4 regions of the Exiguobacterium sp. s168 genome follow, and region 2 is predicted to be linked to each of the others. Evidence: riboswitches for the same ligand, from Rfam matches in the RefSeq annotation. Region 2 holds a riboswitch; each other region holds the start of a gene.

Region 1 (3,581 bases), on a different contig from region 2:
CAATTCGAAAACGAAGAGAACCCAGTCACGTATCAGCGGACACTCGGTCCTGAGCTGATTGCGGACTTGCCGCACATCGACTGGTTCGTTGCCGGTTGTGGTTCAGGTGGTACGTTCGCCGGAACAGCGGACTTCTTAAAACAACGTCTCGGTACAAAAGCAGCGATCGTCGAACCGGAAGGCTCCGTCTTAAATGGTGGTCCAGCCGGTCCGCATAAGACAGAAGGCATTGGAACAGCGAAATGGCCAAGTCTCGTTCCGCGTGAACTCGTCGACGAGATTCATACGATTTCTGACCGCGATGCATTTGACGCGGTTCATACACTCGCTGCTCGCGAAGGATTACTCGTTGGTAGTTCAGCAGGTGCAGCGCTCGTTGCTGCGCTTGATATCGCGAAGCGTCACCCCGGCAGTACGATCGTCACCGTCTTCGCAGACAGTGCCGAACGCTACTTAAGCCAACAAATCTTTGAAAAGGTGGACGAAACTCATGCGTAAGAAGACAGCATTGATTCATGGAGGAACAGGTGTCGACCGGGCAACAGGAGCCGTCACACCTCCGATCTATCAAACAAGCACATACAAGCAGGATAAAATCGGTCAACTTAAGGACGGATACGAATACTCACGGACAGCGAACCCAACACGGACGAGCATCGAACGATTGATTGCGGATCTCGAGGGCGGCGCACGTGGTTTTGCCTTCGGTTCTGGGATGGCAGCGATCCATGCCGTCTTCCACTTGCTTGAGTCTGGCGACCACATCGTCATGACGGATGACGTCTACGGTGGTACGTTCCGCTTGATGCAACGCGTCTTACCAAAGTTCAACATCCAAGTGACATTCGTCGATACGACGGACCTTGCAGCGACGGAAGCAGCGATCCAAGACAACACGAAGATCGTCTACGTCGAAACACCGACGAACCCGTTGTTGAAAGTAACGGACATCGCAGCCATCGCAACGATTGCCAAACGTCACGATCTTAAACTCGTCGTCGACAACACGTTCGCGACTCCATATCATCAACAACCACTCGCGCTTGGTGCAGACATCGTCTTGCACAGTGCAACAAAATACATCGGCGGACACTCGGACGTCGTCGCTGGACTTGTCGTCGTCAAAGATGATGCGCTCGGCGAAGAGCTTCACTTCATCCAAAACTCGACAGGCGGCGTACTTGGACCGCAAGACAGCTTCTTGCTCGTCCGTGGTCTTCGTACACTCGGTATCCGGATGGATGCGATCGAAGAGACAGCACATGATCTCGTTGCGTTCCTACAAGCGCAAGATATTGTCTCAAACATCTTCTACCCGGGACTTGCATCGCATCCTGGTCACGACATCCAAGCGAAACAAGCGACTGGGTTTGGTGGGATGATCAGCTTTGATGTTGGTTCAGCAGCGAATGCAGAAAAACTCGTCGAGGCGACACACTTCTTCACACTTGCTGAGAGTCTTGGTGCCGTCGAGAGTCTGATTTCCGTTCCGGCACGGATGACGCACGCGTCGATCCCAGCAGAGCGTCGGGCAGAACTCGGCATCACAGACGGTCTCGTCCGGATTTCAGTTGGACTTGAAGACGCGGAAGATTTGAAAGAAGACTTAACGCGTGCTTTCACGTTCCTCGAAAAAGTTTCTGAAAAAACTGTTTGACAACAAAAATAACCCCTGCTAATATTCAGAATATATTCTACAAACTTAATACCGAAACTCTTATCGAGAGTGGTGGAGGGACTGGCCCGATGAAACCCGGCAACCGCGGATCTAATCCGAAGTGGTGCTAATTCCAGCAGACAAAAGTCTGGGAGATGAGAGCAAATGGTTTTGTGTACTGAAAAGTGCGCGCGTTTGCTCTAAAACGCGCGCACTTTTTTTATTTTAGGAGGGACAGTTGTGATTCGTTTACAAGACGTAGGAAAGATTTATCGCTCAAAGCGCGGAGCGGTCGAAGCCGTCGCGAATGTCGATCTGACAATCGAGCGCGGTGAAATTTTTGGAATAATCGGTTATTCCGGAGCAGGGAAATCGACCTTGATCCGATTGCTGAATATGCTTGAAGCACCAACGAGTGGTTCGATCCAAATCGATGGTGTTGAGATGACATCACTAAAACCAAAGGAATTACGAGGCGTCCGTAAGAATGTCTCGATGGTCTTCCAACATTTCAACTTATTGTGGTCACGAACAGTTGAAGAGAACATCATGTTCCCACTCGAGCTCGGTGGCTTCCCGAAAGCACACCGCAAGGAACGGGTAGCGGAACTGATCCAACTCGTTGGTTTGGACGGACGCGAAAAAGCCTATCCGTCACAATTATCGGGTGGTCAAAAACAACGTGTCGGTATCGCTCGGGCACTGGCATCGAACCCGGACGTTCTCTTATGTGACGAGGCAACAAGTGCACTCGATCCGAAGACGACGGACTCAATCCTTGAGTTACTCGTTGACATCAATGAAAAACTGAAACTGACGATCGTCTTGATCACACACGAGATGCACGTCATTCAAAAAATCTGTCACCGGGTCGCCGTCATGGAAGCCGGTAAAATCGTCGAGCAAGGACCGGTCGCAGAGGTCTTCCGTCATCCGAAGCAAGCGATGACGAAGGAGTTCGTCAAACAATTGACGTCGCCTTCGGAAAACGAGTTGACGTTCGCGAAACTACGCGAACGGTACCCAACCGGAAAAATCGTTCAGTTGACGTTCGTCGGATCAACAGCGGAAAGCCCGATCCTCGCGGAAGTCATGAAGGATTCACCGGTCCTGTTCAACATCATCGGCGGAAACGTCGGTCAATCACAGGAAGGGGCACTCGGTACACTGTTCATTCAGTTGATCGGGGAAACAGAAGCAACACAAGCGGTCATCACGAAGCTTCAAGCCAGTGATGTTGAAGTGGAGGTGGATCACCGATGATTTCATTCTTTGACAACCTAGATTGGGACATGGTGTGGGAAGCGACAGGCAGTACCGTCTATATGACGGCAATCGCTGGGTTTTCAACATTCGTTCTCGGTTTGATCATTGGTTTACTATTGTATGCGACAAACGAAGAGTTATTGTTCAAGAATCGGGCGTTCTATTCAGTGTTGAGCTTGATCGTCAACGTCTTCCGTTCGATTCCGTTCATCATCTTACTGATCTTATTGATTCCATTTACGACAGCGATCGTCGGTTCGTTCCTCGGACCAACGGCAGCATTACCGGCACTGATTTTCGGTGCTGCACCATTTTACGGTCGGATGGTTGAACTCGCGTTACGTGAAGTCGATAAAGGTGTCATCGAGGCAGCTGAATCGATGGGGGCGACGAAGTTCCAAATCATCTATAAAGTCTTAATCCCGGAAGCGTTGCCTGCCATCGTTTCTGGTATCACGGTCACACTCGTCTCACTTGTCGGTTATACGGCAATGGCCGGAGTAGTCGGCGGAGGTGGACTTGGGGACATGGCCTTTATCGAAGGATTCCAGCGTTCTCAAAACGATGTCATCGTCATTGCGACACTCTTAATCTTAGCGATCGTCTTCGTCATCCAAATCATTGGTGATTTGCTGATCCGTGCGATCGATAAACGTTA
Region 2 (3,581 bases):
TCGGAAACGATCGAACGCACTTGCGAAGACTTGTTTGACGCCTCCGAGTTGTTTTGAAGGGTGCCAATCAAACAACGGTGAAATGAACGACAGACTGGCGACCGGTAATTCATATTCTTGCAACAGACGATTGACGACGAGTGCGCCCATGCTACAGGCGACGATATGAATCGGTAGCTTACGTTTTCCGGCTTCACGTAATGCTTCTTTTAATAGTTGACCATGTTCTTCAAACGAGATACGACGTGGCGCGTCGACGAGCAATACTTCATACTCTCGTTCGAGTACCCGAATCAAAGCTTCACTCGGACGGGCACGCAGTTGTAACGGATAGACTAATACGATGATTCCTGTTGGTTGTTCAACCACAAACTCACCTCTTCACTTCATACTTCCTTTTCACGATACCTTATTTCAAACGCAATCGAAACCGTCCCAAGACGGATTTCACGAGGCGACATGGCGAAGACGAATGACAGATTCTACTTGCCCAAAGACTTCTTCCGTCATCTCACTCAGTTCTTCAAAACCAAATGAGGTCAAGAACTGACGTGCTTTATAGTTACGTGCTTCCACGTAGACTTCGAGTGGGACGGCACCTTGTCGTTCGAGTTCACGGATCAGACGTCGCCCGATACCATTTTGCTGATATTTCGGTAAGACGTACAGACGAACGATCTCCCACGTTCCCTCAACATCAACAGCATGAATGAAACCGACGATTTCCTCGTCGATGATTCCGACATAAAAATACTCTCCCCGTGCTTCTTCCGCCGTCCGGATCGCACGAACGACTTCTTCTTGCGGATACGCCTCCTGCACGAAATGCGCTTTTGAACGTTCGGAATAGATTTCTGCATACGTATCCAACCAAGATGTGACGGCAATGTCATGAATACGTCCTGCATCAGCTGGAATAGCTTCGCGTATTTCCATAATCGGAACCCCCCTTTGTATTCATACGAATCGACTCATGTACTTTTACCCTCTTCTAGAAAAAACATTCGTTTCCTGCAAAGTTCCCCGTAAACAAAAAAAGTCCGAAAACCCGCGTAGGGTTCTCGGACTTTTTGATTATGCGAAACGTTTTGCTTGTTCTTCAAGAACTGCTGCTTTATCTGTTTGCTCCCATGGAAGCTCAACATCTGTACGACCGAAGTGACCGTATGCAGCTGTTTGACGATAGATCGGACGACGGAGATCAAGCATGTTGATGATTCCAGCCGGACGAAGATCGAAGTTTTCAGCAACCAATTCGACGAGTTGCGCTTCAGGAAGTTTTCCTGTGCCGAATGTGTCAACCGCGATTGATACTGGGTGCGCGACACCGATTGCGTACGCGAGTTGAACTTCTGCTTTGTCTGCAAGACCTGCAGCAACGAGGTTCTTCGCGACGTAACGTGCTGCGTATGCAGCTGAACGGTCGACTTTCGTTGGATCTTTACCTGAGAATGCTCCACCGCCGTGGCGTGCGTATCCACCATACGTATCAACGATGATCTTACGACCAGTCAATCCAGCATCTCCTTGTGGTCCGCCGATAACGAAACGACCAGTTGGGTTGATGAAGAATTTCGTTGCTGCGTCGATGTATTCAGCCGGGATGACCGGTGTGATGACGTGTTCTTTCAAGTCAGCTTGGATTTGCTCAAGCGTGACTTCTTCTGCGTGTTGTGTCGAGATGACGATTGTATCGACACGAACCGGCTCGTTGTTCTCGTTGTATTCGACCGTGACTTGTGTTTTTCCGTCCGGACGAAGGTAGTCGAGTTGACCGTTTTTACGCACTTCTGCCAAACGGCGTGCGAGACGGTGTGAAAGCGAGATTGGAAGTGGCATGAGTTCTGGTGTTTCTTTCGTTGCGTAACCGAACATGAGACCTTGGTCTCCTGCACCGATAGCATCGATTTCTGCATCAGACATGCTACCTTCACGTGCTTCAAGCGCTTGGTCGACACCAAGAGCGATGTCTGCTGATTGCTCATCGATTGATGTCAATACAGCACACGTGTCCGCGTCGAAACCGTATTTCGCGCGTGTATAACCGATTTCACGAATCGTTTCACGAACGACTTTTGGAATGTCGACGTAAGTTGATGTCGTGATCTCACCTGCAACGAGAACGAGACCTGTTGTAACAGAAGTTTCTGCCGCAACACGTGCGTTTGGATCCGCTGCGAGGATTGCATCAAGAATTGAATCCGAAATTTGGTCACAGATTTTATCTGGATGACCTTCAGTGACTGACTCCGACGTGAAAAGTCGGCGATTAAGGTTTGTCATGTATGACCCTCCCAAAAAAGAATTTGACGGTGTACTCATTTCCCCTAGTTGAGTGGGACGGTAAAATGAAAAAAACCTTTCCAAGTCCAAAAAATGGTCAGGGAAAGGTTGTGCGTTCTTCCTTTACCCTCTTATCGTTCGAAGTGTTTACTTCGCTTCAGGAGAGCACCTTTTCCCTCATTAATATGTGAATTAATGTAGGACGGTTGCCGGGTTTCTTCGGGCCTTGTTCCCTCCACCTGCTCAGAATAAGAGTATCCGTTACGAATTACATGATATAAAGTTGTAACTACTCTGTCAAGCAAGGTTTCAAATTCTAGTCGAAACTTTTTGAAAGAGATGTTAAACTGTTAATGCTGAAAGCGTTTCCAGATAAATAGAAATCAGCACCAGAAAATGATTGCTCTCCCTTTAGTATGTCATATATAATAAATGTGTCATACTAAATGCGATGAGCCAAAACCAACGTAGGGGAAAGGTGGGGTCAGGATGCCGATGACGGTCCTGAATATCGAAGAACTACTCAAGAAAGAGCATGTGTTCAAACAACTATCTGTTGCTGAACTTGTCGAACATGCGATTCGAAACGAAGAAGGTGTCCTTGCTGAGAACGGCGCATTATCTGTAGAAACGGGGAAATTTACAGGTCGTTCACCAAAAGATAAGTTCATCGTCCGTGATTCTTCCTGCGAGTCTCACATTGATTGGGGTCACGTTAACCAACCAATGGATGGAGACAAATTTGAACAATTGTTGCAGAAGGTTCTTCGTTACATGAACGAAGCCGATCATCTCTACTACACAGAAGCTGCAGCAGGTGCAGATACGCACTTCACCCTTCCGGTCCGTGTGCTCACACAATACGCTTGGCATAATCTCTTTGCCAAACAACTCTTTTTACGCGAATATCCTGAAGTGGCTGCCTTTGAACCGTTCACGGTCGTCTACGCACCACATTTCAAGGCAGATCCTGCCGTTGACGGAACGAACTCTGAGACGTTCATCGCCATGTCGTTCGAACACCGAATCGTCTTGATTGGTGGAACGGAGTATGCGGGCGAAATCAAAAAATCAATATTTTCCGTCATGAACTACCTCTTGCCACAAGAAAACGTTCTTTCAATGCACTGTTCGGCAAACGTCGGACACGAAGGTGACGTTGCCTTGTTCTTCGGTCTATCTGGGACTGGTAAGACCACCCTTTCCGCTGATGATAGCCGCCAATTGATTGGTGACGACGAACATGGTTGGTCACACGATGGTGTCTTCAACATCGAAGGAGGATGTTATGCGAAGAC
Region 3 (3,581 bases), on a different contig from region 2:
CGGTACCATGAAGAGCATGTCGTCTCTCACATCGGAAATTCCGTCGTGGCGATTCCAATGGCGACGAGTCGTGATCTCTATGCAGCAGTAGCGGAAGAAACACAAATTGTCGGAATTGATGAAGTTCAATTCTTTGATGATGAGATCGTTCAAGTCATCGAAGCACTTGCGCAAGACGGAAAACGCGTCATTTGTGCAGGACTCGATCAGGATTTCCGGGCAGAGCCGTTTGGCAAGATGCCGGAATTACTGGCGCGCGCAGAATTTGTGACGAAACTTCAGGCGATCTGTCTCTCATGTGGCGATCCGGCTTCCCGGACACAACGTTTGATTGATGGAAAACCAGCGAACTATGATGATCCGATCATTTTAGTCGGCGCTTCAGAATCGTATGAGCCACGGTGCCGCCACTGCCATGAAGTGCCAGGAAAGCCGAAGCCGCTCCAAACGATGCAACACCAAAAAGGATAAACAAAAAAGACGAACCGATGATGGTCGTCCTTTGATGTAACAGCTGTTCGCTTCTAAGTGAAGACGAATAGCTGTTTTTTTTTATCCCGTTTCCTGTGAGAAACGACTCGAGCGTTCGATGAAACGAATCGTCTCACGCACGATCAAATCCTGATCATGATCGAGGGTCGCGACGTGGTACGAGTTGAGGAGACAGTAGATTCGTTTATCATTCGTCCCGATGTGCTGGTGCAGATAATCCGAGCTCGACGGCGGAACGACGTGATCGGTCGCCGAGTAGAGAATCAATGTCGGCAGGAGAATGGATCCGAGGCGTCCTTTTGTCTCATCCATTAGACGGACGAGTTCGAACGCACAACGGCTCGGAACGAGGTCATAAATGATTTCGAAGGCTGCTCGCTTAATGTCCGGTGCCCCTTCCGGTAAGTACTGTGGACCGTCCTCGAACGAAAGTGCTTCATAGGATGGAACGGAGAGTGCGGCATTGATCGTAATGATGCCGGCAAACGGAATGCCGTCAGCAGCGAGCGACAACGCAAGCGTCGCACCCATCGATTGACCGATGACGAAGACTTGATCGCATGTTTCTTGTAAACGTTCATAGCCGTCTTGCAGGCTTTGCTTCCAACATCGAGCAGTCGATTGTTCAAACTCGCGGACGTTCGTTCCATGTCCACGTAAGCGCGGGGCATAGACGGTAAAACCTTCGGCAGCAAATGCCTCACCGACGTCCCGGACACTCTGCGGAGTGGCGTTAAAACCATGACAGATTAGAATGCCGATCGGTCCACCTTGAAGATAAAATGCTTCAGCACCAGTCAATACAGGATAGTTCATCATTACTATTTTTCCTCCATTCATGAAAAAAACTCGTCGACGTCACTGCTTGGACGCCCACGAGTTTTTCACCGTATCATCCAAAGCCGCGCTTTGCTGGTCGGAGCACCTTACAGATTGCAGGTTGCCGTGAAGTCATAGAGCCAGGTCTCTCGTTCACTCTTGATAAATATCATATTGGAATTGTCGGATTAATCATTGAAACGATGGTAGCACGACCGAAAATGACTTGTCAAATCGTTCTTGACGAATCATGATCCGTTCAGTAAGCTAACTCATAACTTGTTCATCCATCGATATGCGCCAAATGGATTATTTTTGAAAAGTTGGTTGACTTTTAAAGGTTCGACCCGTAATGTAAAAATTAGTTTTACGACATAAGCAACAACACAACAACACACATACGAATTTCATACCGCAATACTTATCCAGAGAGGTGGAGGGACTGGCCCTACGAAACCTCGGCAACAGACTCATTATGAGCACTGTGCCAATTCCATCAGACAGATGTCTGAGAGATGAGTGGAGTGGATTCTGCCACTGTGCGGATCCAGGTCTCTTCTTGTTTCTCAAGAAGGGACCTTTTTTGTTGAATGAAGGGGGAAAACGGAATGATTGCATTTCATCAAGTCAAAAAAACGTACGTCACGAAAGATCAGACGATTGCAGCGCTCGACGGTGTCGACCTGACGATCGAAAAAGGTGAAATCTTTGGGGTCATCGGTTTTAGCGGTGCCGGAAAAAGTTCACTGCTCCGCTGCGTCAATCTGTTAGAACGACCGACGTCAGGAACGGTGACGGTCGATGGGGAAGATTTAACGCAACTGTCTCCGAAAAAGTTACGCCAAGCAAAACAACGGATCGGGATGATCTTTCAGCACTTCAATCTGTTGAATGCGAACACGGTCTTTACGAATGTCGCGAAACCACTCGTTCTCGCAGGCGTCAAGAAAGACGAAATTCGCCGCCGGGTGACGGAGTTACTCGAATTCGTCGATCTCGCGGACAAAGCAGATCATTATCCGGATCAATTGTCGGGTGGGCAGAAACAGCGCGTTGGTATCGCCCGGGCACTCGCGACGCAACCTTCCGTCCTTTTATGTGACGAAGCGACGTCAGCACTTGATCCCCAGACGACACATCATATTCTTCAGTTATTAAAACGGATCAATGCCGAGTACGGGATCACGATTCTCTTGATCACCCACGAGATGGGCGTCATCCGGGAGATTTGCGACCGGGTCGCCGTCATTGAAGCTGGAAAGTTGATCGAGTCAGGAACGGTCTTTGATGTCTTTTCAAACCCGCAGACTGAGACAGCGAAAAATTTCGTTCGCTCCGTCATGCATGACGAGATTCCAGCGTCGATTCGTCAGTTGATCGAGTCCCGGAATGCGAATCCAATCTATAAGATTCACTTCCTTGGACATCACACCGGACAACCACTCTTATCGCAAGTCGCAAAACGCTTCGACGTCGATGTCAATATCCTGCACGGTAGCATCACGGAGTTGCAGGATACGCCGTTCGGCACATTACTCGTTGAACTGATCGGTGAGACGACAGAAGTGAAACGAGCGTTACACTACATCGATCAGGCGCAGGTAACCGTTGAGGAGGTGCTCGCTGATGCTAGTTAACTACAGTGATATCTGGACAGCATTCTTGCAGACGATGACGATGGTATCCGTTTCGCTCTTGTTCTCGACCTTGATCGGCTTACCACTCGGTATCCTGCTTGTCGTCACGCGAAAAGGAGCGTTACTTGAAAATGTTCCGTTGTTCACGTTCTTCAACAGTATCGTCAATATTTTCCGCTCGATTCCGTTCATCATCTTACTCGTCGCGATCATCCCGTTGACGCGCTTGATCGTTCAGACATCGATCGGAACAGAAGCCGCAATCGTTCCGCTCGTCTTTTACGCTGCACCGTACATGGCGCGTCTGATCGAGAGTTCTTTACTCGAAGTCGATAAAGGCGTTCTTGAAGCAGCAGAAGCGATGGGCGCGACACCGTTTCAAACGATTTTCCGCTTCCTCCTACCGGAAGCACTCGGTTCACTCATCCTGAACTTAACGATCGCGACGGTCGGCTTGATCGGGGCGTCGGCGATGGCAGGCGCCATCGGTGGTGGCGGTTTGGGTGACTTAGCAATTACTTACGGCTATCAACGGTTTGATACGAAAGTCATGATCATCACGGTCGGGATTCTCGTCATCTTAGTCCAAGGCTTACAGACGACAGGCAACATCGTCGCACGAAAAATCAGAAG
Region 4 (3,581 bases), on a different contig from region 2:
GAACACTTCATCCATGCAGGCGGTTCACAACTTCAAATCAACTCGATTTACGAACCGCGTTGGCAAGAGCATTTCCTCGGATTTAAATCGATGTAAGACAAAAAAGACGAATCCGTCGAAATCGACGGGTTCGTCTCTTCTTATCGCAATACGTTAAAATGTCATCTCGACGTATTTCGTTACTTGTCGATCCATCAAGTATAACTCGATCTGTTCACGGTAGGCTTTATAGTGATCGGATGCGATATGCGCTTCAAGTGCCTCTTCATCACGATACACTTCATACAGCATGAATTGATGCTCATCCTCGATCGATTGATGTAAGGAATAACGTAAGCACCCTTCTTCTTTTTGTGAGGCATGATAGACCGTTTGTAGAATCGGGAAGACTTGATCCGCAAGTCCTGCTTTGATTGTAAGTACAGCGTTGACGACGATTTCTCCCATGTTTCATTATCCCCTTTCGTGATTACCTGTATCTGTACCCATTTTCACGAAAAGACACACGTCAAAGGAGCCTGAAGATGCAAACTCAACTTTTTGAAGCACTTGAACAATTCGAACCCACGATGATCGCGTTACGTCGTGATTTTCATCGACATCCGGAACTCTCTTTCCAGGAAGTCCGCACACCAGAACGAATTGCAAACTTTTATGCGGAGCAGGGCATCCCTCACGAAACAGCCGTCGGAGGTCGTGGTGTCGTCGCGACGATCGAAGGCAAACAACCTGGTCCGACGATTGCTGTTCGTGCAGATTTTGATGCCTTACCGCTTCAAGAAGAGACGACACTCGCTTTCCGGTCGATTCACCCTGGTGTCATGCATGCATGTGGACACGATGGGCATACGGCGATGGTGATGGCCCTTGCTGCTACACTCTATCCATTACGGGATCAATTGCAAGGAACGATTCGAATCATCCACCAGCATGGTGAAGAGGTCTTTCCCGGTGGCGCGATCCAAATGATTGAAGCCGGGGTCCTCGAAGGCGTCGATGCGATCTTCGCGACACATCTCGAAAATGATTTACCGGTCGGTACGATCGGTTTTCGAGAAGGACATACATTATGCGCGATCGATGAATTCGAAATCATCGTTCACGGTCAAGGCGGGCATGCCCAGGCACCGCACAAAACAAAAGATGCGCTTGTCGCCGGTGCACAACTGGTCTGTAACCTCCAACACCTTGTCAGTCGACGGGTCGATCCGTTCGAACCCGCTGTCCTTGCGATCGGGTCCTTCCATGCGGGAACGGCTCCGAACATCGTCACAGGTGAAGCACGCATCGTCGGGGAGATTCGGACGTTCAACGAGACACTACGACATCAGCTCCGACAAGAAGTCGACCTTATCGCCAAAACAACGTGTGCCGGCATCGGTGCCACCTATTCGATTGACTTCACGACGGGTTACCCGGCGCTTTGGAATCATCCGGACGAGACAAAACTCGTTCAGGAAGCCGCTTCTTTCTTACCGGAAGCATCTGTCCGGTCACTCACACCGATGATGGCGGCGGATGACTTCGCACATTACTTAACGCACGTACCGGGTAGTTATTTCTTCACCGGCTCCGGATATACGGACGGTCGCGTCAATCATCCACAACATCATCCGCAGTACGAGATCAACGAACAGGCGTTGTTGGTTGGTGCGAAAACACTCGGAGCGACCGTTTTACGTGCCTTGAAACCTAAGGATTGACTTTTTTTCTTTGTGAATGGTATCATCACAACAATGATAACGAATGACATCAACTTCATATACCCTTATCAAGAGTGGACCGAGAGATCTGGATCGATGACGTCCCAGCAACCTGCGCATAGCAAGGTGCTACGACCAGCAAAGCGAAAGCTTTGGTTGATAAAAAGCGGCGACTCCTTTTGCAACCAAGCGAAGGAGTCGTTTTCGTTTTTCTCGCTGTCAGACATACAATGGGAATTTCCCACGGAGAGGAAGATACGGATGGAAAAAGCAACATTTGCAGGTGGATGTTTTTGGTGTATGGTGACACCGTTTGAAGAATTACCAGGAATCGAGGGAATCGTATCAGGTTACATGGGTGGACACGTCGATCACCCGACATACGAGCAAGTTAAAACAGGAACGACAGGACATCTCGAAGTCGTTCAAATCACGTTTGATCCGAGTCTGTTCCCGTACGAGCGTCTGCTCGAACTCTACTGGCCACAAACGGATCCGACGGATGCAGACGGTCAGTTCCAAGATCGCGGCACGCAGTACGCACCAGCAATCTTCTATCATACGGATGCTCAGCATGAAGCAGCGATCGCTTCTCGTGACACTCTTGCTGCAAGCAATCGTTTCAAACAACCGATCGTGACGCGGATCGATGCCGCTTCTGAATTTTATCCAGCGGAAGAGTACCATCAAGACTTCCATAAGAAAAATCCAGAACATTATAAAAAAGATCGTGCTGCTTCTGGTCGCGATGCTTTCATCGAGCAAGAATGGAAAGATACGACGACGGTCTAATCACCTCGAACCATATACAGTAGCTGAGACTGATTTCAAGCATCTCGTTCTTCCCCTACTTTCCAGTAGAAAGTGGAGGATGACCGAGATGTCATTGGAGTCAATTTTTTGTATGTAAACCAACTGCTTTGTCCTTTGCGTCACCCTTGCATAAATTTGTAATCGTTTACAAATGAAGTTTTTTGTTTTACGGTTAATAAAAATTAACCGGTTAAAAAGGAGATGATTGGATGGAACAAAAAGCGATTCATATACTGAACAGCTATGAACAATTGAAGGTGATCAGTGATCCATTACGAACAAAAATTCTTATGTTTCTCGTCGAAAAACCGCATACGGTGCATCAGTTAGCCCACTTGCTGACGTTATCCCGCGCGAAGGTCCTTTATCATGTACGGGAACTTGAAAAGCATGACTTAATTCGCCTCGTCCGGACAGAAGAACAGGGCGGCAACTTGTTGAAATATTACCAAGCGATTGCCCGAGGATACATTCCTGCTGATCACCTTCTGAACTTCGTCGAGACAAAAGAGGCGACTCGGCAGTCGTATCTTGAGGTACTCGACCGGGCAAAGACACGCGTCCTTACGGCTCCGACAGCTGCTTTTGCTCCCGTATCTTCGAACGTCGAGGACTGGATGAGCTTATCGCTTCAAAAGGAACTAACGATGTCTGAAGCCGACTTTCAACGGTTTGCTACAAAATATCGTGCTTTATTAGACGAGTTCACACAGTCTCCACCTGACGAAAAAGATCAAAAGCACTTTTACATCATGACGACTGCTTTAGCAATTGATGAACCACTGTTTGAGAATGACGAGGTTTAAATCGGAGGTGCCCCATGCTACCTGTTGAAATGGATATGCAACACTCGCTGTTTAAAAATCGATCCTTTTTATTTTTATGGGGGTCCGGTATGTGCTCTGCCCTTTCGTTATCGATGTATCTGTTTGTTGAACAATGGTATGTCATCCATACGTTAAACCAAGCATCCTATCTTGGATTCGTCCTCATGGCTACCTTGTTACCCCGTATTTTTCTCATGTTATTCGGTGGCGTCTTATCCGATCGCTATAAACGTTCAAC

The links. Region 2 has a riboswitch for S-adenosylmethionine ahead of metK (methionine adenosyltransferase). Riboswitches for the same ligand answer to the same signal wherever they lie in the genome.
Region 1: it holds a riboswitch for S-adenosylmethionine, as region 2 does, so the genes downstream of both, KNQ15_RS03610 (methionine ABC transporter ATP-binding protein) here and metK (methionine adenosyltransferase) in region 2, are expected to answer to the same signal.
Region 3: it holds a riboswitch for S-adenosylmethionine, as region 2 does, so the genes downstream of both, KNQ15_RS06420 (alpha/beta hydrolase) here and metK (methionine adenosyltransferase) in region 2, are expected to answer to the same signal.
Region 4: it holds a riboswitch for S-adenosylmethionine, as region 2 does, so the genes downstream of both, msrA (peptide-methionine (S)-S-oxide reductase MsrA) here and metK (methionine adenosyltransferase) in region 2, are expected to answer to the same signal.

What each region holds. Positions count from the first base shown of each region.
Region 1 is NZ_JACSNE010000003.1:173,620-177,200, forward strand. It holds gene KNQ15_RS03600 (PLP-dependent cysteine synthase family protein) at 1-498, shown strand, start outside; gene KNQ15_RS03605 (bifunctional cystathionine gamma-lyase/homocysteine desulfhydrase) at 491-1,657, shown strand; SAM riboswitch class I at 1,715-1,819, shown strand; gene KNQ15_RS03610 (methionine ABC transporter ATP-binding protein) at 1,898-2,920, shown strand; gene KNQ15_RS03615 (methionine ABC transporter permease) at 2,917-3,581, shown strand, end outside.
Region 2 is NZ_JACSNE010000002.1:255,719-259,299, forward strand. It holds gene KNQ15_RS02675 (alpha/beta fold hydrolase) at 1-369, opposite strand, end outside; gene KNQ15_RS02680 (GNAT family N-acetyltransferase) at 448-936, opposite strand; gene metK (methionine adenosyltransferase) at 1,075-2,283, opposite strand; SAM riboswitch class I at 2,412-2,538, opposite strand; gene pckA (phosphoenolpyruvate carboxykinase (ATP)) at 2,773-3,581, shown strand, end outside.
Region 3 is NZ_JACSNE010000007.1:65,874-69,454, reverse strand. It holds gene KNQ15_RS06425 (thymidine kinase) at 1-471, shown strand, start outside; gene KNQ15_RS06420 (alpha/beta hydrolase) at 553-1,311, opposite strand; SAM riboswitch class I at 1,379-1,480, opposite strand; SAM riboswitch class I at 1,730-1,833, shown strand; gene KNQ15_RS06415 (methionine ABC transporter ATP-binding protein) at 1,920-2,948, shown strand; gene KNQ15_RS06410 (methionine ABC transporter permease) at 2,938-3,581, shown strand, end outside.
Region 4 is NZ_JACSNE010000013.1:32,351-35,931, reverse strand. It holds gene KNQ15_RS09295 (C40 family peptidase) at 1-96, shown strand, start outside; gene KNQ15_RS09290 (putative quinol monooxygenase) at 154-447, opposite strand; gene KNQ15_RS09285 (M20 metallopeptidase family protein) at 525-1,703, shown strand; SAM riboswitch class I at 1,766-1,869, shown strand; gene msrA (peptide-methionine (S)-S-oxide reductase MsrA) at 1,965-2,495, shown strand; gene KNQ15_RS09275 (winged helix-turn-helix domain-containing protein) at 2,726-3,322, shown strand; gene KNQ15_RS09270 (MFS transporter) at 3,337-3,581, shown strand, end outside.